Armatimonas rosea: one gene and its partner. The protein of the gene in region 1 interacts with the protein of each later gene in a pairwise test. Links are inferred from orthologs where the notes say so. Each region holds a gene or a part of one and is shown on either strand. Other genes may lie near its edges. The genes, in order: gyrA and HNQ39_RS25790.

Evidence for each region.
Region 2: the proteins of gyrA (region 1) and HNQ39_RS25790 interact in binary tests that used the Escherichia coli proteins (3 or more experiments, as listed by UniProt). The link is inferred for Armatimonas rosea from one-to-one orthologs.

What each region holds. Positions count from the first base shown.
Region 1 is NZ_JACHGW010000004.1:645,593-649,057, reverse strand. What follows is about bases 84-3,229. They hold gyrA (DNA gyrase subunit A), read left to right. Parts: upstream 84-451; coding sequence 452-3,007; downstream 3,008-3,229. Other genes in these bases: HNQ39_RS22495 (DUF4419 domain-containing protein), read right to left, coding at 3,085-3,229; HNQ39_RS22505 (alpha/beta hydrolase family protein), read right to left, coding at 84-352. In the rest of the region: more of HNQ39_RS22505, read right to left, coding at 1-83; more of HNQ39_RS22495, read right to left, coding at 3,230-3,465. UniProt on the Escherichia coli protein: A type II topoisomerase that negatively supercoils closed circular double-stranded (ds) DNA in an ATP-dependent manner to maintain chromosomes in an underwound state.
Region 2 is NZ_JACHGW010000006.1:158,406-161,718, reverse strand. The notes cover bases 267-3,260. They hold HNQ39_RS25790 (DNA gyrase/topoisomerase IV subunit B), read left to right. Parts: upstream 267-757; coding sequence 758-2,764; downstream 2,765-3,260. Other genes in these bases: HNQ39_RS25785 (phosphodiester glycosidase family protein), read left to right, coding at 2,751-3,260; HNQ39_RS25795 (ATP-binding protein), read left to right, coding at 267-663. Outside these bases: more of HNQ39_RS25795, read left to right, coding at 1-266; more of HNQ39_RS25785, read left to right, coding at 3,261-3,313. UniProt on the Escherichia coli protein: DNA gyrase negatively supercoils closed circular double-stranded DNA in an ATP-dependent manner to maintain chromosomes in an underwound state.

The DNA of each region.
Region 1 (3,465 bases):
TGCCCTCCACCTTGCGCTCGCCGTGCAGGGCCGCATCCAGGGCGAGGACCGCGAAGCCTTGCTTGACCAGCTCCGGGGCCATGAGTGCGAAGAGCTGCTCCTTGCTTCCGCCGAGGCCATGTAGCAGTGCGACACACGGGAAGGGGCCAGGACCATCGGGCCTCTGGTAGAGCGCGGTGACCGTCTCCCCACGCAGGTTGGTGAAGCTAAGCTTGAGCCGGCTACCGTCGCTGGTTTCCTTGGCGCTCAGAGGCGCGTGGGAGTCGTAGGCAAACGCCTTAGTGAGGGTCTCCCAGCTCGGGGCTTGCGGTGCCTGCACGAGCGCGATCATGGCGGGAAGAGGGGGTAACATAACCCATTTTAGCGCATTTCATGGTAAAATACTGGGATGATTTCCGCTCTCCGGCACGACAACGGAGTACCCCGGTAGCCTTTTGTTTGAGGATATTCTATGCCCGATGATTTAACGAACCCCGCTGAAGCTACGCCTGAAGATGAGAATCTTCCGGAGACGCCGGAGGCCCTGGCTGAGCCGGGTGTCGCGGTGATGACCTACGATGGCCCCAAGATCGAGATCAGCGAGGAGATGCGCACCAGCTACATGGGCTACGCGATGTCGACCATCGTCTCCCGCGCCCTCCCCGATGTCCGCGATGGCCTCAAGCCGGTCCAGCGGCGCATTCTCTACGCCATGCGCGAGCTGGGGCTCTCGCCCAACAACCGCCACCTGAAGTCCGCAAAGATCGTCGGGGAGACCATTGGTAACTTCCACCCCCACGGCGACCAGGCCATCTACATGACCATGGTGCGTATGGCGCAGGACTTCTCGCTGCGCTACCCGCTGGTCGACGGCCAGGGGAACTTCGGCTCGATCGACGACGACCCACCGGCGGCCTACCGCTACACGGAAGCACGTATGACCCCGCTGGCGATGGAGCTCCTCGAAGACATTGAGAAGGACACCGTTGATTTTGTCCCCACCTTCGACAACGAGCGCCGGGAGCCGTCAGTGCTGCCCGGGAAGTTCCCCAACCTGATCTGCAACGGGGCCACCGGAATTGCCGTGGGAATGGCGACCAACATGCCGCCCCACAACCTCACCGAGGTCTGCAACGCCCTGATCCACCAGCTCCGCCACCCCGAGGTCACTACCGAGGAGCTCATGGCCTTCATCCCCGGCCCAGACTTCCCGACCTCCGGGCTCATCCTGGGCCAGAAGGGGATTCGCGCGGCCTACGAGACCGGGCGTGGCTCGGTGACCATGCAGGCCAAGGTCCATTTTGAGCAGATGGACAACAACAAGACCGCGATCATCATCACCGAGCTGCCCTACCAGGTGATCAAGAGCAAGCTGATCGAGCAGATCGGCCTGCTGGCGCGGGAGAAAAAAGTCGAGGGGATCACCGGGGTCAACGACTACACCGACAAGACCGGGATGCGCGTGGTGATCGAGCTGCGCCGCGATGTCCTGCCGCAGAAGGTCCTCAACTACCTGCTCAAGCACACCCCGATGCGCATGAACTTCGGCGTGATCCTGCTCTCGCTGGTCGATGGCGGCCGCGGCCCCAAGACCCTGGGGCTCAAGGGGATCCTGCAGGAGTACATCGAGCACCGCCGGACGATCATCACGCGCCGGACGCGCTTTGAGCTGGCCCGCGCCAAGGCCCGTGCCCATATCCTGGAGGGCCTCCAAATCGCGGTGCAGAACCTCGATGAGGTCATCCAGATCATCCGCCAGTCCCGCAGCACCGAGATGGCGCGTGGCCGCCTGATCGAGCGCTTCGCCTTCACCGGAATCCAGGCCGAGGCGATCCTCAACATGCAGCTGCGCCAGCTCACGGGCCTGGAGCAGGACAAGATCGAGGGCGAGTACAAGGAGCTCCTGAAAGAGATCGCGCGCCTCGAGGACATCCTCAACGACCAGCGTCGTGTGGATGCGCTGATCCAGAAGGACCTTGAGTACCTGCGCGAGAAGTTTGGCGATGCCCGCCGCACCCGGATCGAGAAGACCGAGGCGGAGGAGATCAACCTGGAGGACTTGATCGCCGACGAAGAGATGCTGATCACGATTACCCGTGATGGCTATATTCGCCGCCTGAAGATGGACACGTTCCCGACCCAGGGCCGCGGAGGCAAGGGGCGGATCGCGGGCAAGACCAAGGAGGAGGATGCCTTCGAGCACCTCTTCATGGCCTCGACCCACGACTACATCCTCTTCTTCACCGACCGGGGCCGGGTCTACCGCCTGAAGGCCTTCGAGGTGCCTGAGTCCAGCCGGACCGCGATGGGGATGAACATCATCAACCTGATTCAGATCCTCCCCGATGAGCACATCACTGCGACCGTCCCGATCCGCAACCTGAAGAACGCCGAGGGGTACTTCTTCATGGGGACGGTGCGGGGGGAGATCAAGCGCACCCGGATCGCGGAGTTTGCGAACCTGCGCGCCAATGGCCTCGTGACCTTCGACATGAACGAGGGCGATAAGCTCAACTGGGTGAAGCTGACCGATGGCGAGCAGAATATCGTGCTGACAACCATCAAGGGCATGGCGATTCGCTTCAAGGAGTCCGATGTGCGCGCCAGTGGCCGGGCATCGGGCGGTGTCCGTGGGATTGTCTTGGACGGCGACGACGACCGTGTGGTGGGGATGGATATCGCCTCCGACGACTCCGACCTGCTGGTGGTGGGTGCCAATGGCCTCGGCAAGCGGACATCGATGGAGGCCTACAAGACCCAGGGCCGCGGCGGCAAGGGCCTCAAGACGATGGACATCACGGCGCGCACTGGCAACCTGATCGCCGCGTGTGTGGTGCCGCGCGAGGGGCAAGAGAACCTGCGCCTGGTGATTGTCACCGAGCATGGCACCGGGATTCGTGTCAAGGTCAGCGAGATCAAGACCACTCAGAGCCGCTCGACCCAAGGCGTCAAGCTGATCGAGCTCCGTGAGGGCGACTCGGTCAAGACGGTCGAGTACTTCGACGCCAGCAAGAAGCCCGAGGACTAGGGTAGCCCCCCTAACCCCCGCCGGGCGGGGGGACAAATAGGAATGGCTGGAGGCAAACGCCTCCGGCCATTTTTGTTTTAGAGCTGGCTGAGGTCGCCCCGCCCGGCGATCAGCCGCTCCAGAACCTCCAGAACTGTGCCTTCCAGCTCACGCGTATCGGTTAGGTCTTGGTGGTAGTGGCTGTCGTCTGGGGGGACAGTTGGGTACTTGCCTAAAGTAATCGTCTGCAGCCAGGTAGAGAGGGGACCACTGCTCAGCGCGACGCAAAGAACCCAGCCATCTGGCCCCTCTGCAAAAACAGTTCCCTGAGCGATGTGACCGATTTGCGGTATCTTTAGCTCCCAGGAATGGGAAGTATTGGGAAAGAGGGTCATGCGGGAGAACCGCTGGGTAAAGGCGACTAGCTCCGCGGGGAGGCTCTCCCAGCAGCTAGGGTGACTCTCTGTGGCGGCATCGGA
Region 2 (3,313 bases), on another replicon or contig:
CGCGAGAGCGCTTTTAATGGCCCCAGCGGGACGCAGATTCGCTTTAAACCCGACCCGGAGATTTTCTCCACGACAGAATGGTCTGTCGAGCGGCTGCTGGCGAACTTGCGCCAGCAGGCGTTCCTCTATCCCCAGCTCACGGTCACCTTCACCGATGAAGCCCTGGGCTGTGATCCGCAGGTGCTCCACTTCCCCGGCGGCATCTCGGAGTGGGCAATCGAGAACGTGGCGGGGCGACGGCCGGTGCACGAGACCGTGATCGCGGGCTCTGGCACCAAAGACGGCACCGAGGCCGAGGTGGCGTTTTTCTTCACCGAGGACGAGCCCGTGTGGCGCATCTTTGGCAATGGGGTCGAGCTCCCCGATGCGGGGACACCGCTCACGGGGTTTCGGCAGGCGGTCGCGCGAACCCTCGGGAGGTGGGCACGAGCGCATGGGCGGGAGTTCGAGCCGCGCAAGGCCGGGCTGGGAGTTGCCGTGGTGATCTCGGTTCGGGTGCGCAATCCGCAGTTTGAGGGGCCGACCAAGAACCGACTGGCTAACCCCGAGGCAGCAAGCGCGGTCGGGGCTGTGACTGCGGAGGCGTTAGAGGCGCACTTCACACAATATCCACACCAAGCAGAGGCGATCCTTTCCGGAATGCTGGGGATTCAAGGAGTTTAAGGACGCTTCATGGTAAAATCATCGGGAGGATCAGACTTTGGCTAGTGATAAAGAGAACGAAATTTTAGGTGCGTTGAACGAGGGCGACGATGCCATTGAGACGCCCAATATCAAGAAAATTGAGACCGCCTACGATGGTGACTCCATTTCCAAACTCGAAGGGTTGGAGGCCGTTCGCCACCGCCCCGCGATGTATATCGGCGACACGGGCATTCCAGGAATGCACCACCTCTTCAAAGAGATCATCGACAACTCCATCGATGAGGTGCTCGCGGGACACTGTACCAAGATCACGGTGATCCTGCACAAAGACCGGACGATCAGTGTCGAGGACAATGGACGCGGGATTCCTGTCGGCATCAACTCCAAGTCCGGCAAGCCCGGTGTCGAGCTTGCGCTGACAGAGCTCCACGCCGGCGGCAAGTTCGGTGGCGGCGGCTACAAGACGTCGGGCGGGCTCCACGGAGTCGGCGCTTCGTGTGTGAACGCCCTCTCCACCTGGATGGAGACCACCGTCAAGCGCGATGGCAAGATCCACAAGATTCGCTTCGCCCGCGGCAAGGTCACCAAGAAGCTCCACGTGGTCGGGGAGTGCGATCCTAGCGAGACCGGCACCATGCAGCGCTGGCTCGCCGATGACACGATCTTCACCAGTGCGGTCAACGACGAAGGTCAGCTGGCCTACTCCGCCGACCGTATCCGTGCCCGTATCCGCGAGCTGTCCTACCTCAACAAAGAGGTCTCGATCACCTTTATCGACGAGCTCCACGACGGCGAGCCCGAGGTCTACCACCACAAGCGGGGGATCGCCGAGTATGTCGCGCATCTCAACGAGAACAAGGACCCGATGCACTCCCGCGTCATCTACTTCTACCGAGAGCGCGAGTACCGCGAGGGAGAGAACGCACAGATCGAGATCGCGCTCCAGTACAACAAGGGCTACCAGGAGAACATCTACTCGTTCGCCAATAACATCAACACGCAGGACGGCGGGACGCACCTCTCGGGGTTCCAGACGGCGCTGACCCGTGTGATCAACAACTACGCCCGTAAGAATAACTACCTCAAGGAGAAGGACAACAACTTCTCCGGCGACGATGTGCGCGAGGGGCTGGTTGCGGTGATCTCCGTGCGCATCTCCAACCCGCAGTTCGAGGGGCAGACCAAGAACAAGCTGGGCAACCCCGAGATTCAGGGAGTCACCAACTCGATTGTTGGGGAGGGGCTGGCGGAGTTCTTCGAGGAGAACCCCAATATCGCCAAGGCCGTGCTGGAGAAGGCCTCGATCGCCCAGCGCGCCCGCGATGCCGCCCGAAAAGCCGCCGAGCTCATCAAGCGCCAGAGCGCCATGGACGGTGGCGGGCTCCCCGGTAAGCTTGCCGACTGCATGGAGAAAGACGCCAGCAAGTGCGAGCTCTATATTGTCGAGGGCGACTCGGCAGGTGGCTCCGCCAAGCAGGGACGCGATCGCCGGACACAGGCGGTCCTGCCACTGCGTGGAAAGATCCTCTGTGTGGAGAAAGCCCGGATCGACCGCGCGCTCGACAACGAGGGAATCAAGCAGCTCATCACCGCCATCGGCACCGGGCTCGCGCTCTCGACATCGGCGGACGAGGAGAAGGACAAGGGCAACAACTTCGACCTCGCCAAGCTGCGCTACCACAAGATCATCATCATGGCCGACGCGGACGTCGACGGCGACCACATCCGCACGCTGCTGCTGAACTTCTTCTACCGCTACATGAAGCCGCTCGTGGACAGCGGGCATATCTATGTCGCGCAGCCGCCGCTCTACTCGATCCGTGTGGGCAAGGACCAGAAAATCTACGCCCGCACCGAGGCCGACCGGGACCGGATTCTCAAGGAGATCAAGAAGCGCGACACCCATGTCACCCGCTTCAAAGGTCTGGGCGAGATGAACCCCGATGACCTCGCGGACACGACCATGAACCCGGTGAACCGAACACTTGCCCAGGTCACGGTCGAGGAGGCAGCGGAGGCGGACCAGATGTTCACGGTCCTGCTCGGCGACAAGGTCGAGCCGCGCCGCGCCTTTATCGAGAAATACGCCAAAGAGGTCAAGGACCTTGACTTCGTCTAAGCGTAGACGACTCCCTCCCCTTCGGGCCGCCGCACTCGCGGCGGCCCTTTGCATTCTAGGTGCGTGTGGCGGTGAGCCCCCGTCCGAAGTTACGGTCGCCGAGGGAGTCACCTTTCGCACCAACAAGGCGCTCGGTGCGCAGACCCTCACGGTCGAGCTCGCGGTCGCCAAGGTGCGGCCGGTGGTGGTGGCGGAGCGGCTGGAGCACCTGCGCAACAACGTGGTCGGGGATGCCCACACCGTACTGGACTGGGCACGCAAGTACAACGCCGTTGCCGGTGTGAATGCAGGGTTCTTCGGCGACTCCTACGACTCCTTGGGGCGCCGCAAGCAAGTGGTCCAGCTCTGTGTTCTGGAGGGGAAAGTGGTCGCGCCAGGCACTCCGGTCGGAGCCGCCCTCCGCTCCGCGATTGGCTTCCAAGGCGACGGAAGAGCCGAGGTCACCTGGGCGGTGGGAAGTGAGCAAGCAGGCGCACGGCGCTTCGACAGGCCGGTGAAGGCAAAGACGGGGTTCACCTGGCACCCGGAGTCCGCCGTGGCGTGCGGCCC